DNA from 3 places in the Pseudonocardia sp. EV170527-09 genome. Region 1 is predicted to be linked to each of the others. Evidence: predicted binding sites of a transcription regulator. Region 1 holds the regulator's gene; each other region holds the start of a gene.
The links. The regulator LexA, encoded in region 1, represses DNA repair genes until DNA is damaged. The targets are predictions, from matches to a motif close to CGAACACGTGTTCG.

Region 1 (7,801 bases):
GGCCTCGGCGGTGTCACCGGAGGCCTTCGTGTCGCCGCCCTTCCCGGCGGACAGCGGCTGGCCGACCTTGCAGTTGTCGCGGTAGATCGCCAGGGCCTTGAGGCCGAGGCGCCAGCCCTCGAGGTAGATCCGCTCGACGTCGGCGACGGTCGCCCGCTCGGGCATGTTGACCGTCTTGGAGATGGCGCCGGACAGGAACGGCTGCGCGGCGGCCATCATGCGGACGTGGCCCATCGGGGCGATCGTCCGGTCGCCCATGGCGCAGTCGAACACCTCGTAGTGCTCGGGCTTCATGCCCGGGGCGTCGACGACGTGGCCGTGCTCGGCGACGTACTCGACGATCGCCTCGGTCTGCTCGGCCTGGTAGCCGAGGTTGTCCAGGGCCCGGCGCACCGACTGGTTGACGATCTGCATGGAGCCGCCGCCGACCAGCTTCTTGAACTTGACCAGCGCCAGGTCCGGCTCGATGCCGGTCGTGTCGCAGTCCATCATCAGGCCGATCGTGCCGGTCGGGGCCAGCACCGACGCCTGCGCGTTGCGCCAGCCGTTGACCTCACCGATGTCCTGGCACTGCTTCCAGACCTGGGTGGCGAGCTTCTGCACCGGGGTGCTGGAGGCGAAGGTGCGGATGCGGTCGTTCTCCGCGGCGTGCTTGCGGATGACCCGCTGGTGGGCCTCGGCGTTGCGCGCGTAGCCCTCGTACGGGCCGACGACACCGGCGAGCTCGGCGGAGCGCTTGTACGCGGCACCGGTCATCAGCGAGGTGATGGACCCGGCGAGCGCGCGGCCGCCCTCGGAGTCGTACGCGTGGCCGGTCGCCATGAGCAGCGCGCCGAGGTTGGCGTAGCCGATGCCCAGCTGGCGGAACTTCCGGGTGGTGTCGGCGATCGGCTCGGTCGGGAAGTCCGCGAAGCAGATCGAGATGTCCATCGCGGTGATGATCAGCTCGACGGCCTTGGCGAAGGTCTCGGCGTCGAACCGGTCGTCGGAGTCGAGGAACTTCAGCAGGTTCAGCGACGCCAGGTTGCAGCTGGAGTTGTCCAGGTGCATGTACTCCGAGCACGGGTTCGACGCGCTGATGCGGCCGGACTCCGGGGTGGTGTGCCAGTCGTTGATCGTGCCGTCGTACTGGATGCCCGGGTCGGCGCAGTTCCAGGCCGCCTCGGCGATGCCGCGGAAGAGCGTGCGGGCGTCGACGCGCTCGATGACCTCGCCGGTCATCCGGGCACGCAGACCGAAGTCGGTGCCCTCCTCGACCGCGCGCATGAACTCGTCGGTGACGCGGACGGAGTTGTTGGCGTTCTGGTACTGCACCGAGGTGATGTCGGAGCCGCCCAGGTCCATGTCGAAGCCGGCGTCGCGCAGGACGCGGACCTTGGCCTCCTCCTTGGCCTTGGTCTCGACGAACTCCTCGATGTCGGGGTGGTCGACGTCGAGGACGACCATCTTCGCCGCGCGCCGCGTGGCACCGCCGGACTTGATGGTGCCCGCGGAGGCGTCGGCACCGCGCATGAACGAGACCGGGCCCGAGGCGGTGCCGCCCGAGGACAGCAGCTCCTTCGACGAGCGGATGCGCGAGAGGTTCAGGCCGGCACCGGAGCCGCCCTTGAAGATCAGGCCCTCCTCGCGGTACCAGTTCAGGATCGACTCCATGGTGTCGTCGACCGAGAGGATGAAGCAGGCGCTGACCTGCTGTGGGCTGGCGGTGCCGACGTTGAACCACACCGGCGAGTTGAAGCTGAACACCTGGTGGATCAGCATCCAGGTCAGCTCGTGGTCGAAGATCTCGGCGTCGCCCTCGGTGGCGAAGTAGCCGTGCTCGAGACCGGCCCGCTTGTAGGTGCCGACGACCCGCTCGACGAGCTGCTTCAGGCTCGACTCACGGGTGTCCGAGCCCACCGCACCGCGGAAGTACTTGCTGGTGACGATGTTGGTGGCGTTGACCGACCAGCTGCGCGGGAACTCGACGCCGCGCTGCTCGAAGTTGACCGTGCCGTCGCGCCAGTTGGTCATGACGACGTCGCGGCGCTCCCACTCCACCTCCTCGTAGGGGTGAACCCCTTCGGTGGTGAAGACACGCTGGACGGTCAGGCCGGGCGCGCGCTTGGCGCCGGTCTTCCCGCGGCTGCGCGCCGGCTTGGTAGCCGCGCTCTCACCGGTGTCTGTCGTCGGGCCCCCGACGGTCTCGGTCATGCATGCCTCCGCACTTGTCACCGTGTATCACCCGCGCGCTGGGGTGCGCGGACGGTCTTCCCCTCCGGTACGACCTGCGACGACGGCCGGTACCGGTCGCCCCCTCGCGGGGTGCGCGCCGGACCCGTGCCGCCGAGCGGCTCACCCGTCCCGGTTGTGGCCGGCCTCGTCGTCGGCTGCTTCCCCGGCAGCCGCCGAACGCAGGTCGGCGATCTCCTTCTCGAAGTCCTCGATGGAGGAGAAGGAGCGATAGACGCTCGCAAATCTCAGGTACGCGACCTCGTCGAGCTCACGCAGCGGCCCGAGGATCGCCAGTCCGACCTCGTGGCTGGGAAGCTCCGCCGCCCCGCGTGCCCGCACGGTCTCCTCGACCCGGTGGGCGAGCTGCTGCAGGTCGTCCTCGTCGACCGGCCGGCCCTGGCACGCCCGCCGAACCCCGCTGACGACCTTCTGTCGACTGAAGGGCTCGGTCACCCCACTGCGCTTGACGACGGCGAGCACGGCCTCCTCGACCGTGGTGAACCGTCGTCCGCACGAGGTGCAGGACCGGCGCCGACGGGTGCAGGTCCCGTCGTCGGCGGTCCGTGAGTCGATCACGCGGGAGTCCGGATGCCGGCAGAACGGGCAGCGCATGGACGCTCACACCCTCTCCCGTAACGTTCCGGAAACTCTCCGCAGCGATCCATCCCCCCAACCAGTGGCGGAACAACGTCAATGTAACCCCTACATCTAGGGGTCCGCCATCCCGGGGCCCACGCCGCGCCGAGCTTCGCCCGATCGGGATCCGAGCGTTGCACACCACGTTCCGCGACCGGCTCGTCGCCGACGATCATGGAGCGGGACATCGGCGCTGGTGGCGCCGAGGAACGTCGCGCGCGGCGCCGTCCGTCGCGCCGCGGGGACCGCGACCGGCGGCCACCCGATGCGGGGACACGCCCGGCGGACGCGCCCGGCGGCACGCCGCCGACGATCCGGCGACATCCCGGCGACCGCAGCCCGACATCCGCGCGCCGGCCCAGCGCACGCCGTCACCCGATACGACGCCGGGCTCGGCGCCGGGTCGCTCCACACCGTCACCGCACCGTCGCCGCGGTGACCACGGTTGCCGCGCCGGCACCGCACCACGGCCCCGGCCGACCGGCTCCGTCCCGGGAGCCCGGCACGCCGGGACCGCACCACTGCACGATCCGGGCCGGACACGCCGGCACCACTCCGCGTCACCGGCCCGGCCCACCGGGACCGCACCACGGCCCCGACCCGTCTCAGCGCACGGCACCGACCGACGGCACGGCGGCCGCGGGGGCGTTCCAGCCCGCCGCCGCGTCGCCCAGCAGCCCGAGCGCCACCACCGCGGTCGTTGCGCACAGCAGCACCGCGACCCCGGTCAGGAACCGCTCCAGGCGCCCGCGGACCCGGCTGCGGGCCGGACGCGGGCGGGCCGGGACCAGGCAACGCCGGTCCAGCGGACGGACCGTGCGGGGCGCCGGCACGGCCACCGACCGCGGACCGGACGGCGCCGCGACCCGTGCGGGCCGCACCAGGGTCGCCGTGGAGCCCGGCGCCGAGGTGGTGCAGCGGGGCGTCCGGACCGCGACGTTCGGACCACCGGTGACGCCACGCGGGACCGTTGGACCAGCCGGTGCCGCGGCCCGGGCCGCGCGCCCGTGAGCCGTCGGACCGGGCGCCGTCGGACCGGGCGCCGAAACACCAGACGCCGGGACAGCGGGCGTCGTGGCGCGCCGGGAACGGGCGGCGGGGTGCCGCGCGACCGACTCGGTCAGTGCGCGCTCCCGTGCACCGTGGGCGGCCCACCGGTGTGCGGCGCGCGCGACGGCCGACGAGCCGGCACCGGCCGGACCGGCCGCCACACCCTCCGCGGCCCGCACCCGCTCCCGGGCGGCGCGCCGGGCGCGCGAGGTGGGGGCGCCGGGCGCGGGGGCACCGGTCAGGCAGCCGACCGCGCCGTGGTCGCGGATCCGCTCGTCGAGCTCTCGCATGGTTCCTCCTGCCGTCGGACCGCCCGTCCCCCGGGCGGTCTCGTCTCCCCCGCTCCCGACCGGCCCTTCCCCGAGCCCGGTCGAACGGGCGTACGAGCGGTGTAGCACCCGACACCGACAACAACCGCGTCTCCGCAGGTCACCGCCCGTGCCGAAGACGCTCTCAGCGTGGCGCGCCGACCGTGGGCGGTACGACCGGGCCGTGGGCGGCGACATCGGCGACCACCCCGAGCACGACGACCGCGGCCGCCGAGGCGAGCAGGACACCCACCGCCGCCACCACGCGGCGCACGGGACCCGACGCCGGGACGGGCCGCGCCACGTCGGCCGCGGTGCCGACCGGGGCCCGTCCGATGACCGTCACGCCCCCGATGACCGCTGCATCCACGATCGCCACCCCCACTGCCGTTCCCGCTGCCGGTCGCCCCGCGCGGCCGGACGGCGACGCGGACGGCATCCGATCGAACCGGTGTTCGATCGAACGCCTGTGCGATGTTCTACCACCACGGCCCGACGGAATCCACGACACGCCCCGGGTGACTTCGAACGCATGTTTGGCGAACGGGCCCGCGACGGCTAGGGTCGTCGCCGTAAGTACCCCGAGGAGGCGAATGCGATGGCAGCGGACGACACCGGACACGGTGGTCCCGGCGTGACCGGCACCGCCGCGGACCGGGGATCCGCGACGGTCCGGGAGTTCCCCGACCCCGCGACCGACACCCGCGGCCTGACCCCGCGGCAGAAGAAGGTCCTGGCCGTCATCCGGGACTGGGTGGACCGGTACGGCTACCCGCCCAGCGTCCGCGAGATCGGTGACGCGGTGGGCCTCACGTCCACCTCGTCGGTGCACCACCAGCTCCGGACCCTGGAGCGCAAGGGCTTCCTCCGGCGCGACCCGAACCGCACCCGCGCGGTCGACGTCCGCAGCCCGGAACAGATCGCCGGCACCGACGGGTCGGACTCCGACGCCGACACCGCCGAGCTGCGTTCCGCGCGGCCGGCGCCGGCGTTCGTGCCGCTCATCGGCGACATCGCCGCCGGTGGCCCGATCCTGGCCGAGCAGGCCGTGCAGGACGTGTTCCCGCTGCCGCGCGAGATCGTCGGCGAGGGCACGCTGTTCCTGCTCAACGTCAAGGGCGACTCGATGGTCGACGCCGCGATCACCGACGGCGACTGGGTCGTCGTGCGCCAGCAGCCGGTGGCCGAGCAGGGCGAGATCGTGGCCGCGATGATCGACGGCGAGGCGACGGTGAAGACGTTCCGCCGCAAGGACGGGCACATCTGGCTGATGCCGGCGAACGACGCCTACGACCCGATCCCGGGTGACGACGCGTCGATCCTCGGCCGCGTCGTGGCGGTCCTGCGCCGCCTCTGACCTCCTCGGGCGGCGCCCGGTTCCCGCGGTCAGCGGGACCGGCGGCGCCGTCCGTGCAGGGACATCGCGACGGCACCGGCCACCAGCAGCGCCGCGAGCACCGCGGCCCCGCCCGCGGCGGGCAGCCACGACGGGTACGTGCGGTACTCCGGCACCTCGACGGGCTGGGCCACGACGGGTGCCTGCGGGCCGGTCGCCGCGGGCACCGCGCCCGGGACGACGGTGATCGCCGCCGCGGTCAGGCCCCGGGCCTCGCTGCCGGAGTGCAGTGCACCCCGGCCGTCCGGGGCGATCGCCTCGCCCTGGGCCTCGTCCGGCAACGGCACCGGCAGTGGTGCGCCGCCCAGCGCCGCGACCAGCACGTCGGCCGTCGCCGGTCCGCCGACGGGCAGCGGGAACACCCAGGCGTCGGTGTAGGTCCGCAGCACGGCGGCGCGTCCGCCGTCGGCCCCGGCCGGTGAGACCCCGCCGCCGGTGATCGTGCGGGACCCGGCGGCCCCGAGCGGCCCGCCGCCGGTGCCCGACCAGGGCAGCACGACCTGTGCCACCCGGCGCAGCGGGACCGGGCCCCCGTCGTCGCGCAGCGGTGCGTCGGGTCGGTACACCCCGGCGGCCCCGGTGGTCTTGTCGACCAGCAGGGGCACGCCGTCGTCGCCGACCAGCAGCGCCTCGACGTCGCGCGGACCGTCGGGGTGGACCAGGTCGTACACGCGTGGCGGCCCGGCCGGGGGCAGCACGACGAGCCGGACCGAGCCACGCTGCGCCCCGTTGTCACCGGTGTCGGCGAGCCAGAGATCCCCGCCCGGTCCGAGCCCGAGGTCCTCGACGTCGGTGACCGGGACGTCGGCCTGCCGGGTTCCGGTGACCGCGCAGCCGGACGGGTCCAGGGTGAACGCCCGCGCGGTCCCGCCGCCGTCGACGATCGCGTGGTAGCGCTGCGGGGCTCCGCCGGGCGGGCCCTCGGCGACCAGCCCGGACAGCTCCGCCAGCCGTAGGTCGTCGACGGTGCAGACCGGGTGCGCCCCGGGCGGCGGCGCGGCCGCACCCGTGAGCGCACCGGTCAGGCAGAGGACCGTGGTCAGGCGGCGGGCCACGCCCCCGGGCCGCGGTGGCCCACCCGGCCGCCCATTCAGTGGCCCGCCGCCGTCGCCGGCAGGTCGGCGCCGGCAGCGGTCGGGAGGGCCGAGCCCGCCACCGCGAACGGCAGCACCGCGGTGCCCAGCTCCGGCTTCACCCGCGCCCGGATCCGGGTGCCGTCGGCGGTGTGGGACTCGGCGAGGATCTCGCCGTCGTCGTGCAGCCGTGCCACCAGCGCACCCTCGGTGTAGGGCAGCAGGAGGTCGACCTCGTACTCCGGTCGCGGCAGCCGCTCGGCGATGCGCTCGCGGAGCCGGTCGATCCCGGTGCCGCTGTGTGCCGAGACGAACACGGCGTCCGGCTGGGCGTGCCGCAGCCGGGCCAGCGCCAGGTCACCGGCCGCGTCGGTCTTGTTGATCACGAGCAGCTCGGGGGGCATCGTGTCGCCCGCGGCCTCCCCCACCTCGACGAGCACCTGACGGACCGCGGCGATCTGGTCGTCGGGCAGCGGGTCGGACCCGTCGACGACGTGCACCAGCAGGTCGGCCCGGGCGGCCTCCTCCAGCGTGGAGCGGAACGCCTCGACGAGCTGGTGCGGCAGGTGCCGCACGAACCCGACGGTGTCGGTGAGGGTGTAGTCGTGCCCGTCGGGTGTCTGTGCCTTGCGGGTGGTCGGGTCCAGCGTCGCGAACAGCGCGTCCTGCACCAGCACCCCGGCGTCGGTGAGCTGGTTGAGCAGGCTCGACTTGCCCGCGTTGGTGTAGCCGACGATCGCGACCGAGGGGATCTCGTTGCGGCGACGGCTGCCACGCTGGGTCTCGCGGACCTGGCGCATCGCACCGATCTCGCGGCGCAGCTTCGACATCCGCGCGCGGATGCGGCGCCGGTCCAGCTCGATCTTCGTCTCACCGGGGCCACGGCCACCGATACCGACACCGCCCGCGGCCCGGCCACCGACCTGCCGGGACAGCGCCTCACCCCAGCCGCGCAGCCGCGGCAGCAGGTAGGACAGCTGCGCGAGTTCGACCTGGGCCTTGCCGTCCCGGGAGCGGGCGTGCTGGGCGAAGATGTCGAGGATCAGCGCGGTCCGGTCGATGACCTTGACCTTGAGCCGCTCCTCCAGCTGACGGAGCTGGCCGGGTGACAGCTCGCCGTCGCA
Region 2 (7,801 bases), on a different contig from region 1:
GGAAGCCGAACTTCTCCTGCGCCTCCTCCGCGGACAGACCCATGACCTCGAAGACCCGCTTCTGCACCTCGGCCGAGTGGATACGGATCGAGCCGCCACCGATCTCGTTGCCGTTGCAGACGATGTCGTAGGCGTAGGCCAGCGCGTTGCCCGGGTCCTTCTCGAAGCTGTCGATCCACTCCGGGGTCGGCGAGGTGAACGCGTGGTGCAGCGCGGTCCACGCACCGCCGCCGACGGCGACGTCGTCGGTGTCGGCGGCCGACTCGAACAGCGGGGCGTCGACGATCCAGACGAACGACCAGGCCGACTCGTCGATCGCACCGATGCGCCGCGCGATCTCACCCCGGGCGGCACCGAGCAGCGCGCGGGCCTCGCTCGGCGTGCCCGCGGCGAAGAAGATGCAGTCACCGGGGTTCGCGCCGACGGCCTCGGCCAGTCCGGACCGCTCGGCCTCGGACAGGTTCTTGACGACGGGGCCGCGCTCGTCGACCTGCCCGTCCTCGCCGATCAGCACGTAGGCCAGGCCGCGGGCGCCACGCTGCTTGGCCCACTCCTGCCAGCCGTCGAGCACCTTGCGGGGCTGCGACGCCCCACCCGGCATGACGACGGCGCCGACGTAGGGGTTCTGGAAGACCCGGAACCCGGTGCCCGCGAAGTAGGACGTGAGCTCGGTGAGCTCGATGTCGAACCGCAGGTCGGGCTTGTCCGAGCCGTAGCGGGCCATCGCCTCGGCGTAGGGCATCCGGCGGATCGGGGTGGGCACGTCGTAGCCGACGAGCTTCCACAGCGCGACCAGCACCTTCTCGGCCAGCGCGATGACGTCGTCCTGCTCGACGAAGCTCATCTCGATGTCGAGCTGGGTGAACTCCGGCTGCCGGTCGGCGCGGAAGTCCTCGTCCCGGTAGCAGCGCGCGATCTGGTAGTACCGCTCCAGCCCGCCGACCATCAGCAGCTGCTTGAACAGCTGCGGGCTCTGCGGCAGCGCGTACCAGGAGCCGGGGCGCAGCCGGGCCGGGACGACGAAGTCGCGCGCGCCCTCCGGGGTCGACCGGGTCAGGGTCGGCGTCTCGACCTCGATGAAGTCCTCGGCGGCGAGCACGTCGCGGGCGGCCTTGTTCACGTCGCTGCGCAGCTTCATCGCCGCGGCCGGCCCGGGACGGCGCAGGTCGAGGTAGCGGTGGGTGAGCCGGATCTCCTCGCCGACGCCGGTGTGCTCGTCGATCGGGAACGGCAGCGGCGCGGACTCCGACAGCACGGTCAGCCCGGTGACCGTGACCTCGATGTCGCCGGTCGGCAGGTCGGCGTTCTCGTTGCCCGCGGGCCGGCGGACGACCTCGCCGACGACCTGGATGCAGAACTCGGAGCGCAGCCGGTGCGCCCGCTCGGCCATCTCGCCCTCACGGAACACCACCTGGGCCGATCCGGAGCGGTCCCGCAGGTCGATGAAGATCACGCCACCGTGATCGCGGCGGCGGGCCACCCATCCGGCGAGGGTCACGGTCTGGCCGGCGTTCTCGGCACGCAGGGCGCCGACGGGGTGGGTTCGCATCACGGCGGTCAAGGCTATCGGCACCGCCCGGGCCGCCTGCCACCAGGTTTCCGGCGCCGCCTCACAGCAGGCTCAGCTGCCCCGCGTCCGGGTCCGGTGGCCGCACCGGCGCGACCGGCTGCCGGGTCCACCCCGGGTCCCGCGGGTTCGGTTCGGGCCGGTCCAGGCCGTGCCGGGCCAGCAGCGGGGAGACCCGCCGGGCCAGGGCCCTGCGGTAGTCCGGTGTGGCGTAGGACCCGCCGCGGTAGAGCCGCTCGTAGCGCGGCAGCAGCACGGGCTGGGTCCGCCCCAGCCAGGCCAGGAACCACTCCCGGGTCCCGGGGCGCAGGTGCAGCGCGAGGACCGTGGCCCGGCTCGCCCCGGCAGCGGCGATCTCGCCCAGCAGTGCGTCGAGGGCCTCGGTGGAGTCGGTCAGCCAGGGCAGCACCGGGGCCACCATGACCCCGCAGGGCAGGCCGGCGTCGGTGATCCGGCGGACCAGGTCGAGCCGGGCCCGCGGGCTCGGCGTGCCCGGCTCCAGGTGCGACTGCAGCTCCCGGTCCAGCAGCGCGACCGACACCCCGGTGCCGACGCGCACGTCGGCGTTCGCGGCCGCGAGCTGCGGCAGGTCCCGGCCCAGCACGGTGCCCTTGGTCAGGACGGAGAACGGCGTGCCGGAGCGGGCCAGCGCGCCGATCACCCCCGGCATCAGCCGGTAGCGGCCCTCCGCCCGTTGGTAGGGGTCGGTGTTGGTGCCCATCGCGACGTGCTCGCGCCGCCACGACGGCCGGGCCAGCTCCCGCTCCAGCACCCGGGCGACGTTCACCTTGACCACGATCTGGGAGTCGAAGTCCGCGCCCGCGTCCAGGTCCAGGTAGGTGTGGGTGTTGCGGGCGAAGCAGTTGTGGCTGACCACCCCGGCGGCGACGAAGTCACCGGTGCCGGTGGTGATGTCGACCATCGGACGGAGGGTGCCGGTGTCGCGGATCGACACCACCCGCGGCGCTCCCCCGGGCGGCTCCTCGACGCGGGCGCCGCCGACATCACGCATCCGGGCCACGGCCGGGTCGGTCACCGCGACCAGCCGCAGCTGCTCGGCGACCCCGCCCAGCACCCGCAGCGCCCGCACCCCGGGCCGGGCCGAGGGCTCCGAGGCCACCCGGAACCCGAGCCGCCGCAGCGCGTCGACGCAGGCGCGGGCGAGCGTCTCCTCGCCGGGCACGATCCGCAGCACCCCGGCGGAGACCTCGCCGCAGGCGTCGACGATCCCGCCGACGAAGCCGGCCGACCAGCCGCGGGCGGGCCGGTGCGGCCAGGCCGTCGGCGACGGTGCGGGCGCCGCGAGCATTCCGGCGGCCACGGGCACCGGCCGCGCGGTCAGCAGGTGGTGGGCGCGGGCGAGCGCCTCCAGCTCGACCCAGCCGGTCGGGAACGGCTCGGCCCGCACCCGCCCGCGCACCGCGTCGGCCCGGACCAGCCCGCAGAGCCATCCCTCGGCGTACCCGTCGGGCCGGGGCCCGCCCGGGACCGCCGCCGCACCGGGCCCGACCAGTGCCGTCCCCGGTGTCAGGTGCGGCCGGTCCGCCGAGGAACGGCAGCGCCCCGGGCGCACGTGTGCCCAGCCGGAGGTGGTGAGGAAACGGTGTTCGGCGGACGTGACGAGCACCGTGCCGTCGTCGAGGGTCACCTCCTGCGCCCGGCGCCGGGTCGACCAGCGCGCGAGCACCGGGGTGCGGACGAACCGGCACCGCCCGCCGCCGTCGGCGAGGGTGCCGACCACCTCGTCACCCGGGCGCAGCTGCCCGATGGGCCGGGACCGGCCGTCGGCGGTGAGCACCGGGGTGTCCGGGACGAGGCAGTAGGTGCAGGCGTGCGAGCAGCCGCGGTACGGGTTGACCGTCCACCCGAACGGCACCGGCGACGACGACGGCACTCGGTTGAGCACCGATCGCGCCTCGACCTCGTGGAACACCGTGTCCGCGAACCCGGGGGTGCGCACCGAGCGCAGCAACCCCCGCATCCCCGGCAGCGCCGTCGCGTGTCCGACACCGTCCGCCCCGACCTGCTGTCCGTCCCATCGCACCGCCCTAGTCGAACACAAGTTCGAACGCCGGACAACCGGTCGTCGCCGGGCGGTCGCGTCCGGGCGAACGGCACCCCGCAGGCCGAAGATCGTTTGCAAGGATGCGGACGTGCCCCCGCCCCCGCCCGGCCCGCGCGACCCGTCCGCCTCCGACGGCGGCCGGCCCACCGCTCCGCGGACGGGGGGACGGCGACGTGCCGAGGACCGGGCACCGGGCGCCTCGGGCGGTCACCGGCTCCCGACCGAACCGGCGCGGCACCGGGCCCGGCGGACACCGGGCACACGGACACCCGGCACCCGGACACCCGCCCCGCGCCGTCCGTCCCGCGAGGAGAACGGCGCCGGCACCTCCCCCGCACCGGCAGGACGTGCCGCGCCGCACCCCGCCGGCGGCGGCACCGACAACGGCACCGACAGCAGGGACGGCAGACACGGCAGGCACGACAGGCACGACGACGGTGCCGAGACCGGCCCGATCCCCCGCGCCGGGCACCCGGGCGGCTGGGGCGACTGTCCCGGCGCGGCGGGGCCCGGCACCACGACCGGCGCACCGGCACCGCCCGCCACCGGGCACGACCACGGCGCGGGACTCGGGGAAGGACACGGGGAAGGACACGGAGAGGCACACCGAGCGGCACACCGAGAGGCGCACAGCGCGGGACACAGCCAGGGACACGAGCAGGGACACGGCCACGGGCACGGTGCCGCGTCCCCGGCCGGACGACGGGTGCGGAGGCTGCTCGTCGCGCTGCTCGTGCCGTGCGTGCTCGCGACGCTCGCCGGGGTGGCCCTGCTGTGGCCCGGGGCGACCCCGGTCCCGGAGATCCCGCCCACCCAGCAGGTGCACGGCACCGTCACCACGGTGCAGGTCGCGGACTGCTCCCCCGGCGCCGGGGACCGTCGCTGCACGGGGGTGACGGTCGCGTTGTCCGACGGGCCCCGTGCCGGACGGGACCTGGTGCAGCTGGTGCCGAACGAGCCGTCGACACCGCGGTTCGCGGTGGGTGACCCGGTCACCCTGTCGTGGTCGGGCGCCAACCCCGACGACGCGGGCTCCTACCAGCTCGTCGACTTCCAGCGCGGCGCCCCGCTGGGGTGGCTCGCGGCGGCGTTCGCACTGGCCGTCGTCGTGCTGGGACGGCTGCGCGGGTTCGCGGCGCTGGTCAGTCTGGCGCTGAGCTTCGTGATCCTGCTGTGGTTCGTGCTGCCGGCGATCCTGTCCGGTGGCTCCCCGCTCGCGGTCGCGGTCACCGGCGCCTGCCTGATCATGTTCGTGGTGCTGTACCTGACCCACGGGTTCACCGCGCGGACGTCGTGCGCGGTGCTCGGCACACTGGCCTCGCTCGCCCTGATCGGGCTGCTCGGCTACCTGTTCACCGTCACCTCCCGGCTCACCGGGCTCGACGACACCACCGCCACCCTGATCGGCACGCTCGGCCCGGGCGTGCCGATCGACCCCCGCGGCCTGGTGCTGGCCGGGCTGGTGATCGGCGCGCTCGGTGCGCTGGACGACGTCACCGTCACCCAGGCGTCCGCGGTGTGGGAGCTGGGCGCGGCGAACCCGGGGATGAGCGTGCGCGAGCTGTTCGCCGCCGGGATGCGGATCGGCCGCGACCACGTCGCGTCCGCGGTGAACACCCTGGTGCTGGCCTACGCCGGGGCGGCGCTGCCGCTGCTGCTGTTGTTCACGGTCGCCGCCGGTGGGGTGACACAGGTGCTGACCAGCCAGGACGTGGCGACCGAGATCGTGCGGACGCTGGTGGGCAGCATCGGGCTGGTCGCCGCCGTCCCGGTGACGACCGGGCTGGCCGCGCTGGTCGTCGGGCGGCGCTGAGTCCGGCCCGACGCGCTTCCCGACGCCCTGCCCGACGCCCTGTCGGCCTATCCGGCGGGCTGCAGCACGAAGTCGTAGCGGGCCCCGTACCAGGGGCTGTCGCTGTGCCCGCCGTCCGGCGTGGGGCCGGGCTCGTGGCGGTCGAACGCCACGACGAGCTCGCGCTTCACACCGAACACGACGTCGGAGTCGAGGTACTCGGTGCCCTCCCGGAACAGGTGGGTGATCAGCGGTGCGTAGCCGGGCACGGCGAGCAGGAAGTGGATGTGCGCGGGCCGCATCGGGCTGATGTCGGTGCGCGAGATCAGCTCGCCGACCGGGCCGTCCATCGGGATGGCGTAGCCGAGTGGGGCGATGGTGCGCAGGCAGTAGCGGCCGTCGGCGTCGGTGGTGTACTTCGCGCGCAGCCGGGCCTCGTCGACGTCGAGCTGGGCCTCGTAGGTGCCGTCGGCGTCGGACTGCCACACGTCGAGCACGGCGCCGGGGACGGCGGTGCCGTCGAGCGAGCGGACGGTGCCGTGCACGAACAGCAGGTCGCCGGGCAGCCCGTCGGACATGTCCGCGCCGAAGTCCTTCTCCGGGGAGCCGTCGATGTGGAACGGGCCCAGCACGGTCGCCGGGGTGGCGGCCGGGTCGAGGCGGTGGTTCTGCTGGACGACGAGCATGGACAGCCCGAGCACGTCGGAGGCGAGGATGAACTCCTCGCGCTTGTCGTCGGAGATCTGCCCGGTGGCGGTCAGCCAGTGCACCGCGGCCGTCCACTCGTCCTCGGTGAGGTGGGTCTCGCGGGCGAAGTCGTGCAGGTGGCGCACCAGGGCGGTCATGAGCTCGGCGGTGCGCGGGTCGTGCGCGGTGGCCCAGCGCGCGACGGCGGCGTCGGTGATCGTGTCCTCGGTGACGGTGGTGGGCTGCGTCATCGCGGGTCTCCCTCGGGCTGGTAGGGGTCGGGGTCGACGGACCGGTTGTGCAGGTCCACGGACAGGAAGATGTCGTTCGCGACGGGGTGGCGCAGCTCCTCCGCGAGCTGACCGATCAGACCGGCGGTCCGGGCGAGCAGCGCGAAGCCGCGCAGCAGCTCCAGCGGCAGCCCGAGGTCGGCCAGCGCCGCGCCGCAGACCCCGGCGCCGTTGAGCGGCAGCGTCCGGCCCAGCACCTGCGGGTGCACCCGGCCGATCGCGGCGAACAGGCGCAGGTGCGGGCCGAGCAGCCCCTCCTGTTCCGCGATGGTGAACAGCCGCGGGGTGCGGGGGTCGCCGTCCTTGTGGACGTGGTGGCCGAGGCCGGGCACGAACCGCTTCGCGGCCCGCTGCGCGGTGACGACGTCGAGCGCGACGGCGTCCCAGCCGTCGTCGTCGGTGGGGCGCTCGGCGGGCAGGTGGTCGTGCAGGAACCGGCCGCAGTCCTCGGTGACGCCGAGGAAGCGCGAGCCGCCACCGAGCAGGCCGGCGGCGAGCGCGCCCTGCACCGAGTCCGGCGCGGACAGGTGGGTGAGCCGGGTGACGATCGCGGTCGGGGTGAACCCGTGGTCGGCGAGCGCGGCGAGGACGGCCTCGAACACCCGTGTCTCGCCGGGGGTCGGGCGGCGCTGGGTGGCGAGCCAGAACGCGAGCTCACCGAACCCGACGGTGCCCATCACGTCCTCGGCGAGGTCGTGGCCGAGCAGGGTGATGGCGTCCTTCGACGAGGCACCCAGGGCGGTGGGGTAGGTCATGAGTCGAGCCACTTCCGCAGGTCGGCGCCGTGCTCGTCGAGCTGCGGCGGAGGGAGCCGGTAGACGGCCGGGGTGGCGGAGAAGCGGACCGGGTGGCGCGTGGTGGGCACCGCCCGCTCCCCCTCCCCGACGGTGACGACGGGGTCGAGGCCGAACCGCTCCGCCATGGCGAAGCCGCCGTCGATGGTCTGGATGGGGCCCGACGGCACGCCGGCCTCGGTGAGCAGCTCGAACCACTCGACCGCGCCACGGGTCGCGAGCCGCTCCTCCAGCAGCGGGCGCAGCGCCTCGCGGTGCACGGTGCGGTCGGCGTTGCGGGCGAAGCGGGGGTCGTCGGCGAGGTCTCCGACCCCGAGCACGACACAGAGCTTGCGGAACTGGGCATCGTTGCCGGCGGCGACGATGAGGTCGTCGTCGGCCGTCGGCATCGGCTCGTAGGGGAACACCGAGGGGTGGGCGTTGCCCATCCGGTACGGCACGGTGTCCCCGGCGACCCAGGCGGAGCTGTGGTTGACCAGCCCGGTGAGCGCCGAGGAGAGCAGGTTGACCTCGACGTGCTGGCCGGTGCCGGTGCGGTCGCGGTGGCGCAGCGCGGCCAGGATCCCGATCGCGGCGTGGTTGCCGGCCATCACGTCGAACACCGAG
Region 3 (7,801 bases), on a different contig from region 1:
GATGAACAGCACGTCGCCGGGCACGAGGTTGGACAGCATCGCCGCGAGGTCCCCGGCACGCTCCAGCGCCGGGCCGGAGGTCAGCCGGATCGCGGCCCCCATCTCCTGGGCGATGATCATGGCGAGGCTGGTCTTGCCGAGCCCGGGCGGGCCGGACAGCAGGATGTGGTCCGGCGGGTCGCCGCGGCGACGGGCGCCCTCCAGCACCAGCTGCAGCTGCTCGCGGACCCGGGGCTGGCCGACGAACTCGGCCAGCGAACGGGGCCGCAGCGACGCCTCGACGTCGGTGTCCCCCGGCTGGACCCCGGCGTCCACGGCGCGCTCGTCGAGCCGGCCGCCGACCCCGGCGTAGGGGTCGGGGTCGGTCACCGCGACCTGCCCAGGCTCGACAGCGCGGTGCGCAGCAGGTCCCGGGCGTCGGTGTCGGGGGCGTGGGCGAGCACCGCGTCGACGGCCTGCTCGGCCGGGCGCTGGGTGAACCCGAGCCCGAGCAGCGCCTCGACGACCTGGTCGCGCACCCCGAGCATCGGGGCCGGTGCGGCCGCGACGGCGCCCGCGGGCACCGCAGCCGGCGCGGTCACCTTGTCGCGCAGCTCCACGACCAGGCGCTCGGCGCTCTTGCGCCCGACGCCGGGGATGCGGGTGAGCACGGCCAGGTCGCCGTCGGCCAGCGCGCGGCGCAGTGTGTCCGGCTCCAGCACCGCGATCGTCGCGAGCGCGAGCCGCGTCCCGATCCCGGACACCGTCTGCAGCAGCAGGAACAGCTCGCGTTCCTCGGCGTCGGCGAACCCGTAGAGGGTCAGGGAGTCCTCGCGCACCACCAGCGTGGTCGGCAACCGGGCCTCGTCCCCGCGACGCAGCCCGCCCAGCGTGGCGGGGGTGGCGTACACCGCGAGCCCGACCCCACCCACCTCGATGACCGCGTGGTCCAGCCCGATCTCCAGCACCGGACCGCGCACCGAGTGGATCACTGACAGGTCCCCTTCCGACGAACGACCGTTCGAGCACCGACGCTACCGGGCCGCACCGACCGGACCGCACGCGACACCACGCCACCACCGGGCGAGAGGGGTCAGCGCGCGCGCCACCCGCCGGCCGAGCGGGCGTCGGCCGCCGCGCGTGCCGCGGCCCACTGCTCGGCGGCACCGGGCCGGGTGCCACCCCGCTCCCGCTGGGCCTCGGCCAGCCGGGCCCGGTGCACCGCGGCCAGCTCCTCGGCGCGGGCCTGGGCCTGCGCCATCCGGTCGATCATCGGTGAGCGCCAGCAGTGGCAGATGGCGAGCGCGAGCGCGTCGGCGGCGTCGGCGGGCTTCGGGGGTGCGTCCAGGCCGAGGAGCCGGGTGACCATCGCGGTGACCTGCGCCTTGCCCGCGCGGCCCTCACCGGTGACGGCGGCCTTCACCTCGCTGGGGGTGTGGAAGGCGACCGGTAGCCCCGCCCGGGCCGCGACGAGCGCGACGACGCCGCTGACCTGCGCGGTGCCCATCACGGTGCGGACGTTGTTCTGGCTGAACACCCGCTCGACGGCGATCACGTCGGGTCGGTGCCGGGCCACCCAGCGCTCCACCTCGTCGGCGACGGCGAGCAGCCGCCGTTCCAGCGGCAGGGCCGGCTCGCTGCGGGCGACGCCGACGTCGACGAACCCGACGGTCCGGCCCGCACCGGCCTCGACGACGCCGATGCCGCACCGCGTCAGTCCGGGGTCGACCCCGAGCACCCGCACCGCGTCCCCCTCGCCTCGGACCGCACAGCCGTTCGAGAACCGTACCGGTCGGGACGGTCCCATCCGGGCGGGCACGCCGGACCGGCGGGTCCGGGCCGGGCCGGACGGAGCGGGATGACAGGGTGCGCAGGTGACGTCGTTCCTCCGGGTCCTCGCGTGGGTGTGGGCCGCGCTGCTGCTGGTCGTGCTGGTGGGGACGTTCCGCCCCGAGACCCCGGCGATCGGGCTCGCGGGGTCGTTCCTGTCCGGCGCATACCCGCTGCACGTCGCCCTCGCCGGAGTGCTGGGGATCCTGTTCGGGCTGGCCGCGCGGGCCGCGGGCGCCCGGTTCACCGGCGTCGCGACGGCGGTGCTCGCCCTGGCGGCGGTCGTCGGGTCGGTCACGGTGCTGGCCGCGCAGGGCCGGGCCGCGTCCGAGCAGGGCGTCCCGCTGGACTGGACGGCGGCGCTGACCGAGCTGGGCCAGCCCGACGGGAAGCCCGACCGGTCGGTGGAGTTCGCCCCCGGCCGCACGCTGGACCTCTACCTGCCGACCGGCGCGGGTCCACATCCGACGATGGTCTGGGTGCACGGCGGGTCGTGGACCAGCGGGGACCGCAGCGACCGCACCGCGCTGAACCGGTGGCTCGCCGAGCGCGGCTGGGCGGTCGCCGCGGTGGACTACCGGCTGCCGCCGCCCGAGCCCGTCGGCCGTGACCAGCAGCGCGACGTCGCGTGCGCCGTCGACTGGGTCCGCGCGCACGCGGGCGAGGCGGGTCTGGACCCCGCGCGGCTGGTCCTGGGCGGGCAGTCCGCCGGGGCGACGCTGGCGCTGTCGGTCACCTCCGGGCTGCTCGACGGGACGCTGGCGTGCTCCGAGGCACCCGCCGCGTACGGCGGCACCGGCCCGGCCGACGCCCCACCGCCGACGCCCGGCCCGCCGCCGGTCGGCGTGGTCGCCTACTACCCGCCCGTCGACCTGACGCTGGTCGACCCCGACGTGGCGCGCACCCTGTTCGGCGGCACCGCCGACCAGGCGCCGGGCCTGCTGCGGCTGCTCTCCCCCGCCGAGCAGGTGCGACCCGGGCTCCCACCGACCCTGCTGCTGGTCGGCTCCGCGGACCACTACGTCCTGCCCGACCGGGTCGCCGCCTACGACCGGCAGCTCCGATCCGCGGGGGTCGACGGCAGGCTGGTCACCGTCCCCTACGCCGACCACGTCTTCGACCGCCCCTTCGGCAGTCCCGGTGCGCAGCTGACCCGAGAGGCCGTGATCCGCTTCCTGACCGGGCTGAACTGATGCGGGTCGAGATCACCGCACTGGTGGTCGCCTCCCGGCACGCCTACGAGGGCAGGCCCGCCGACGGGCCGCGTCCCGACCCGGAGCCGCCGCTGCGCGACGAGGTCCGGGTGCGCGCCGGCCACGGGATCGTCGGCGACCGCTACGCCGGCCGACCGGCGCACGCCCGGGCCGCGGTGACGCTGCTGGCCGCGGAGTCGCTGGACCACCTGCGCACGGTCCTCGGCGACGTCGTCGAGGCCACCGCGACCCCGCGGGCGGCGCGGCGCAACATCGTGCTGCGGGGCGCCCCGGTCGACGCGCTCGCCGCACCGGGCCGGGGCGGCACCGGCGCGCTGTTCGCCCTGGACTCCGGCGACGGCCCGGTCCGCTTCCGCGCGCACCGCGCCGCCGCGCCGTGCCGCTGGATGGACACCGAGATCGGCGACGGCGCGTGGGCCGCGCTGCGTGGCCGGGGCGGGGTCCGCTGCGAGCCCCTCGACGACGGCGTGCTCCGCGTCGGCCCCGCCGAGCTGACGATCCTGGAACGGGCGGCGGCCGCACCGCAGACGGCCTTACCGCCGACAGCCGCACCGCGGGGATCCGCGACGCCGGGAGCCGCACCGCCGGACGCCGGGCACGAACCGTCCGGCGGGGGGCCCGCACCGTCCGCCGCCGCGCCGTAACAGCAGGTGGGAGGGTTTGCGACCCTACCGACGTCGGCACCGCAGGAGGTGACGCCGATGTCGTCCCCGGTCCCGCATCCCCGCCGCCCCGACGTGCCACCGGCCGTCCCCGCGCAGGGGGGCGTCGTTGTGCACCGGGGTCTGCCCGGGGACCGGGCGACCTGGGCCCGCCGGGCCGTCCTGATCGGGGAGCTGCTGGTCGCCCTGGCCGATGCCGAGTCCGACGGTCTGGGGCTTCCCCCGTCGCTGGCCGGGCGGCGTGCGCTGCGGGCGTGGTCGCGTTCCGCGGAACGCGCGGTGGCCGCGGCCGGGGACGCCGAGGCGGTCGTCTCGGTCCACACCGACGACGCCGACGTCCTCGCCGCCGCCGGGCGCGACCTGGCCGCGGTGCTGCGCCACGAACGCGACATCCGACGCCGCACCGGCCCCCGTGCCACCCCGACCGGCGCCACGGCCGACACCACGACCGGTGTCACGGCCGGCACCACAGGCACCGCAGGCACGGCCGACACCACGGGCGACGCGGGCACGGCCGACACCGCCGACACGGTCGGGCGGCTCTGCGCGATCCTGCACGCCACGGCCCGCCGTCAGGACGTCGCGGTCGAGCAGCTCGTCGCGGAGCTGGGCCGCGCCGCCCGGATCCTGGCACCGGGACATCTGCGCCCCCGCTCCGTACCCGCCCTCGGCACGGGAGCCGGCACCGCGCCCACCCCGGGAGCGGTCGCCGGCTGACCCTGGCGCGGGTCAGTGCGCCGCGGCGTCCCAGCTCCGGCCGGACCCCACCGACACCTCCAGCGGCACCGACAGGTCCGCCGCGGCCGCCATCTCACGACGCACGAGCGCCTCCAGGGCCTCGCGCTCGCCCTCGGCGACCTCGAGGACGAGCTCGTCGTGCACCTGCAGCAGCATCCGGCTGCGCAGCCCCTCGGCCTGCAACGCCCGGTACACCCCGAGCATCGCGACCTTGATGATGTCCGCCGCGCTGCCCTGGATCGGGGCGTTGAGCGCCATCCGCTCGGCCATCTCCCGACGCTGACGGTTGTCGCTGGTCAGGTCGGGCAGGTAGCGCCGCCGCCCCAGGATGGTGGCGGTGTAGCCGTCCTTGCGGGCCTGGTCGACGACTCCCGCGAGGTAGTCGCGCACTCCGCCGAACCCGGCGAAGTAGTCGTCCATCAGCCCCTTCGCCTCCTCGGTGGAGATCCGCAGCTGCCCGGACAGGCCGTAGGCCGACAGCCCGTAGGCCAGGCCGTAGTTCATCGCCTTGATCTTGGCGCGCTGCTCGGGCGTCACCTCGGTGGCCGCGACGCCGAAGACCCGGGCGGCGGTCTCGGCGTGGAAGTCGTGCTGTGAGCGGAAGGCTTCGATCAGCGCGGCGTCCTCGGACAGGTGCGCCATGATCCGCATCTCGATCTGGCTGTAGTCCGCGGTGAGCAGCTCGGCGTAGGGCGTGCCGTCCGGCGCGGACCCGACGACGAACGCGTCCCGGATCCGGCGCCCGGCGGCGGTGCGGATCGGCACGTTCTGCAGGTTCGGGTCGGTGGAGGACAGCCGGCCGGTCGCGGCGATCGTCTGCGAGTACGTGGTGTGGATCCGGCCGTCCTCGGCGACGGACTTCATCAGCCCGTCGACGGTCACCTTCAGCCGGGTCGCGTCGCGATGCTGCAGCAGGAACTGCAGGAACGGGTGCTCGGTCTGCGCGTAGAGGCTCGCCAGCGCGTCCGCGTCGGTGGTGTAGCCGGTCTTGGTGCGCTTGGTCTTGGGCATCTCCAGCTCGTCGAACAGCACGACCTGCAGCTGCTTGGGCGAGCCGAGGTTGATCTCCTTGCCGATCACCTCGTAGGCCTGCCGCGCGGCCTCCCGGACCTGGGTGCCGAAGTCGGACTCCAGGTCGGACAGGGTCTCGCCGTCGACGGCGATCCCGGCGGCCTCGCAGTCGGCCAGTACGAACGCCAGCGGCAGCTCGAGGTCGGCCAGCAGCTCGCTGCCGCCCCGCTCGGCGAGGTCGGCGTCGAGGGCGTCGGCGAGCTCGGCGATCGCCGAGGCCGCGAGCATCTCCTGCTCGGCGGCCCGGGCGTCGGCCTCCTCCTCGCCGCCCAGCAACGACAGCTGACCGTCGGCGGGCTCCTCGGTGCGCAGCTCGCGACGCAGGTAGCGCAGCGCGAGGTCGGCCAGGTCGAAGGTCCGCTGCCCGGGCTTGGCCAGGTACGCGGCGAGCGCGGTGTCGCTGGTCAGCCCGCCCAGGGTCCAGCCCCGCGCCCGCAGCGCGTGCAGCACCGGCTTCACGTCGTGCGCGGCCTTGGGCACGGACGGGTCGGCGAGCCAGTCGCCCAGCGCGGCCTCGTCGTCCGGGGTGAGGCCGGTCAGCGCGAGGTAGCCGGCGGCCGGGACACCCGCGGTGGCGCCGGCTGCCCGCTGCTCGACGGTCGGCTCGCCCGCGGCGAGCGCGATCCCGTCGAGGTCGCGCCCGGCGATCGGGCCGGTGACCCCGGCGAAGCTCACCGCGACGCGACGGCCGTCGCGGGCGTGGGTGTCCAGCCAGGCCCGCACCGCGCCGGGGGCGACGACCTCGCCGGCGACCTCGAAGACGGACTCGGCCTCGGGCTCGGCGGAGGACAGCGTGGAGAACAGCCGCTCGCGCAGCACCCGGAACTCCAGCTCGTCGAACAGGCGGTGCACCGCGTCACGGTCCCAGGGGCGCAGCTCGAGCTCCTCGGGATCGGCGCCGAGGTCGACGTCGCGCACCAGCTCGGTGAGCTGGCGGTTGAGCAGCACGTTCGCCAGGTTGGCCCGCAGGTTGTCCCCGGCCTTGCCCTTCACCTCGTCGACCCGGTCGGTCAGCTCCGCGAGCGAACCGAACTCCCGGACCCACTTCGCCGCGGTCTTCTCCCCCACCCCGGGGATGGAGGGCAGGTTGTCCGAGGGGTCGCCACGCAGCGCCGCGAAGTCCGGGTACTGGGTCGGGGTGAGCCCGTAACGCTTGTCGACCTCGGCCGGATCGATCCGGCCGAGGTCGGACACGCCGCGCTTGGGGTACAGGACGGTGACGTCGTCGGTCACCAGCTGGAACGCGTCGCGGTCTCCGGTGGTGATGAGCACCTGGAAGCCGCGTGCCTCGGCCCGGGTGGCGAGGGTGGCGATGAGGTCGTCGGCCTCGTACCCGTCGACGGCGAAGACCGGGATGTTCAGCGCGCCCAGGACCTCCTTGATGAGGTCGATCTGGCCGCGGAAGTCGTCCGGCGTCGACGAGCGGTTCGCCTTGTACTCGGCGTAGCGCTCGGAGCGGAAGGTCGTGCGGGACACGTCGAAGGCCACCGCGAGGTGGGTCGGCTCCTCGTCGCGCAGCAGGTTGATCAGCATCGAGGTGAAGCCGTAGACCGCGTTCGTGGTCTGCCCGGTCCCGGTGCGGAAGTTCTCCGCGGGCAGCGCGAAGAACGCCCGGTAGGCCAGGGAGTGGCCGTCGAGCAGCAACAGGCGCGGCTTCGCCGGTGCCTTCTTCTTCGCCGAGGCCGACTTCTGGGTGCCCTGCGTCGCTGTGCTCATCGGCGGCGAGTCTAGAACCGACCCCCGACAGTGAACGCGGCCGCGGGTCGGCTCCCGGACGGGGCCGGCCCCGGAGACGACGGAGCGGCCGCCCCACGAGGGGGACGGCCGCACCGGGACGGGACCGCGCCGCTCAGCCGACCTCGGCCATGACCTCGTCGGAGACGTCGAAGTTGGCGTAGACGTTCTGGACCTCGTCGGAGTCCTCGAGCGCCTCGATCAGCTTGAAGACCTTCTTCGCACCCTCGGCGTCCAGCTCGACCTGCATCGACGGGACGAAGACCGCCTCCGCGGAGTCGTAGTCGATCCCGCTGCGCTGGAGCGCGGTGCGCACCGCGACGACGTCGGTCGGCTCCGAGACGACCTCCCAGCTGTCGCCGAGGTCGTTCACCTCCTCGGCGCCGGCGTCGAGGACGGCCATCAGCACGTCGTCCTCGGACAGGTCGGCCTTCGGCAGCACCACGACGCCCTTGCGGTTGAACAGGTACGCCACCGACCCCGGGTCGGCCATGGTGCCGCCGTTGCGGGTCATCGCGGTCCGGACCTCGGTCGCCGCCCGGTTCCGGTTGTCGGACAGGCACTCGACCAGCA

Region 2: FVA95_RS18200 (intein-containing Rv2578c family radical SAM protein) is a predicted target of LexA. The motif match lies at 3,621-3,634, and genes of this name have one in related genera.
Region 3: ruvC (crossover junction endodeoxyribonuclease RuvC) is a predicted target of LexA. The motif match lies at 1,745-1,758, and genes of this name have one in related genera.

Annotation. Positions count from the first base shown of each region.
Region 1 covers NZ_VRMC01000069.1:20,465-28,265, forward strand. The annotation lists gene FVA95_RS20115 (vitamin B12-dependent ribonucleotide reductase) at 1-2,193, opposite strand, end outside; gene nrdR (transcriptional regulator NrdR) at 2,335-2,826, opposite strand; gene FVA95_RS20125 (hypothetical protein) at 3,456-4,190, opposite strand; gene FVA95_RS30915 (hypothetical protein) at 4,354-4,578, opposite strand; gene lexA (transcriptional repressor LexA) at 4,807-5,565, shown strand; gene FVA95_RS20140 (hypothetical protein) at 5,595-6,659, opposite strand; gene hflX (GTPase HflX) at 6,695-7,801, opposite strand, start outside.
Region 2 covers NZ_VRMC01000058.1:27,598-35,398, forward strand. The annotation lists gene aspS (aspartate--tRNA ligase) at 1-1,552, opposite strand, end outside; gene FVA95_RS18200 (intein-containing Rv2578c family radical SAM protein) at 1,611-3,611, opposite strand; gene FVA95_RS18205 (YibE/F family protein) at 3,721-5,445, shown strand; gene FVA95_RS18210 (dioxygenase) at 5,493-6,362, opposite strand; gene FVA95_RS18215 (citryl-CoA lyase) at 6,359-7,156, opposite strand; gene FVA95_RS18220 (CaiB/BaiF CoA-transferase family protein) at 7,153-7,801, opposite strand, start outside.
Region 3 covers NZ_VRMC01000039.1:32,598-40,398, reverse strand. The annotation lists gene ruvB (Holliday junction branch migration DNA helicase RuvB) at 1-315, opposite strand, end outside; gene ruvA (Holliday junction branch migration protein RuvA) at 366-971, opposite strand; gene ruvC (crossover junction endodeoxyribonuclease RuvC) at 1,073-1,723, opposite strand; gene FVA95_RS14200 (alpha/beta hydrolase) at 1,854-3,002, shown strand; gene FVA95_RS14195 (MOSC domain-containing protein) at 3,002-3,667, shown strand; gene FVA95_RS14190 (hypothetical protein) at 3,725-4,402, shown strand; gene polA (DNA polymerase I) at 4,415-7,210, opposite strand; gene FVA95_RS14180 (YebC/PmpR family DNA-binding transcriptional regulator) at 7,344-7,801, opposite strand, start outside.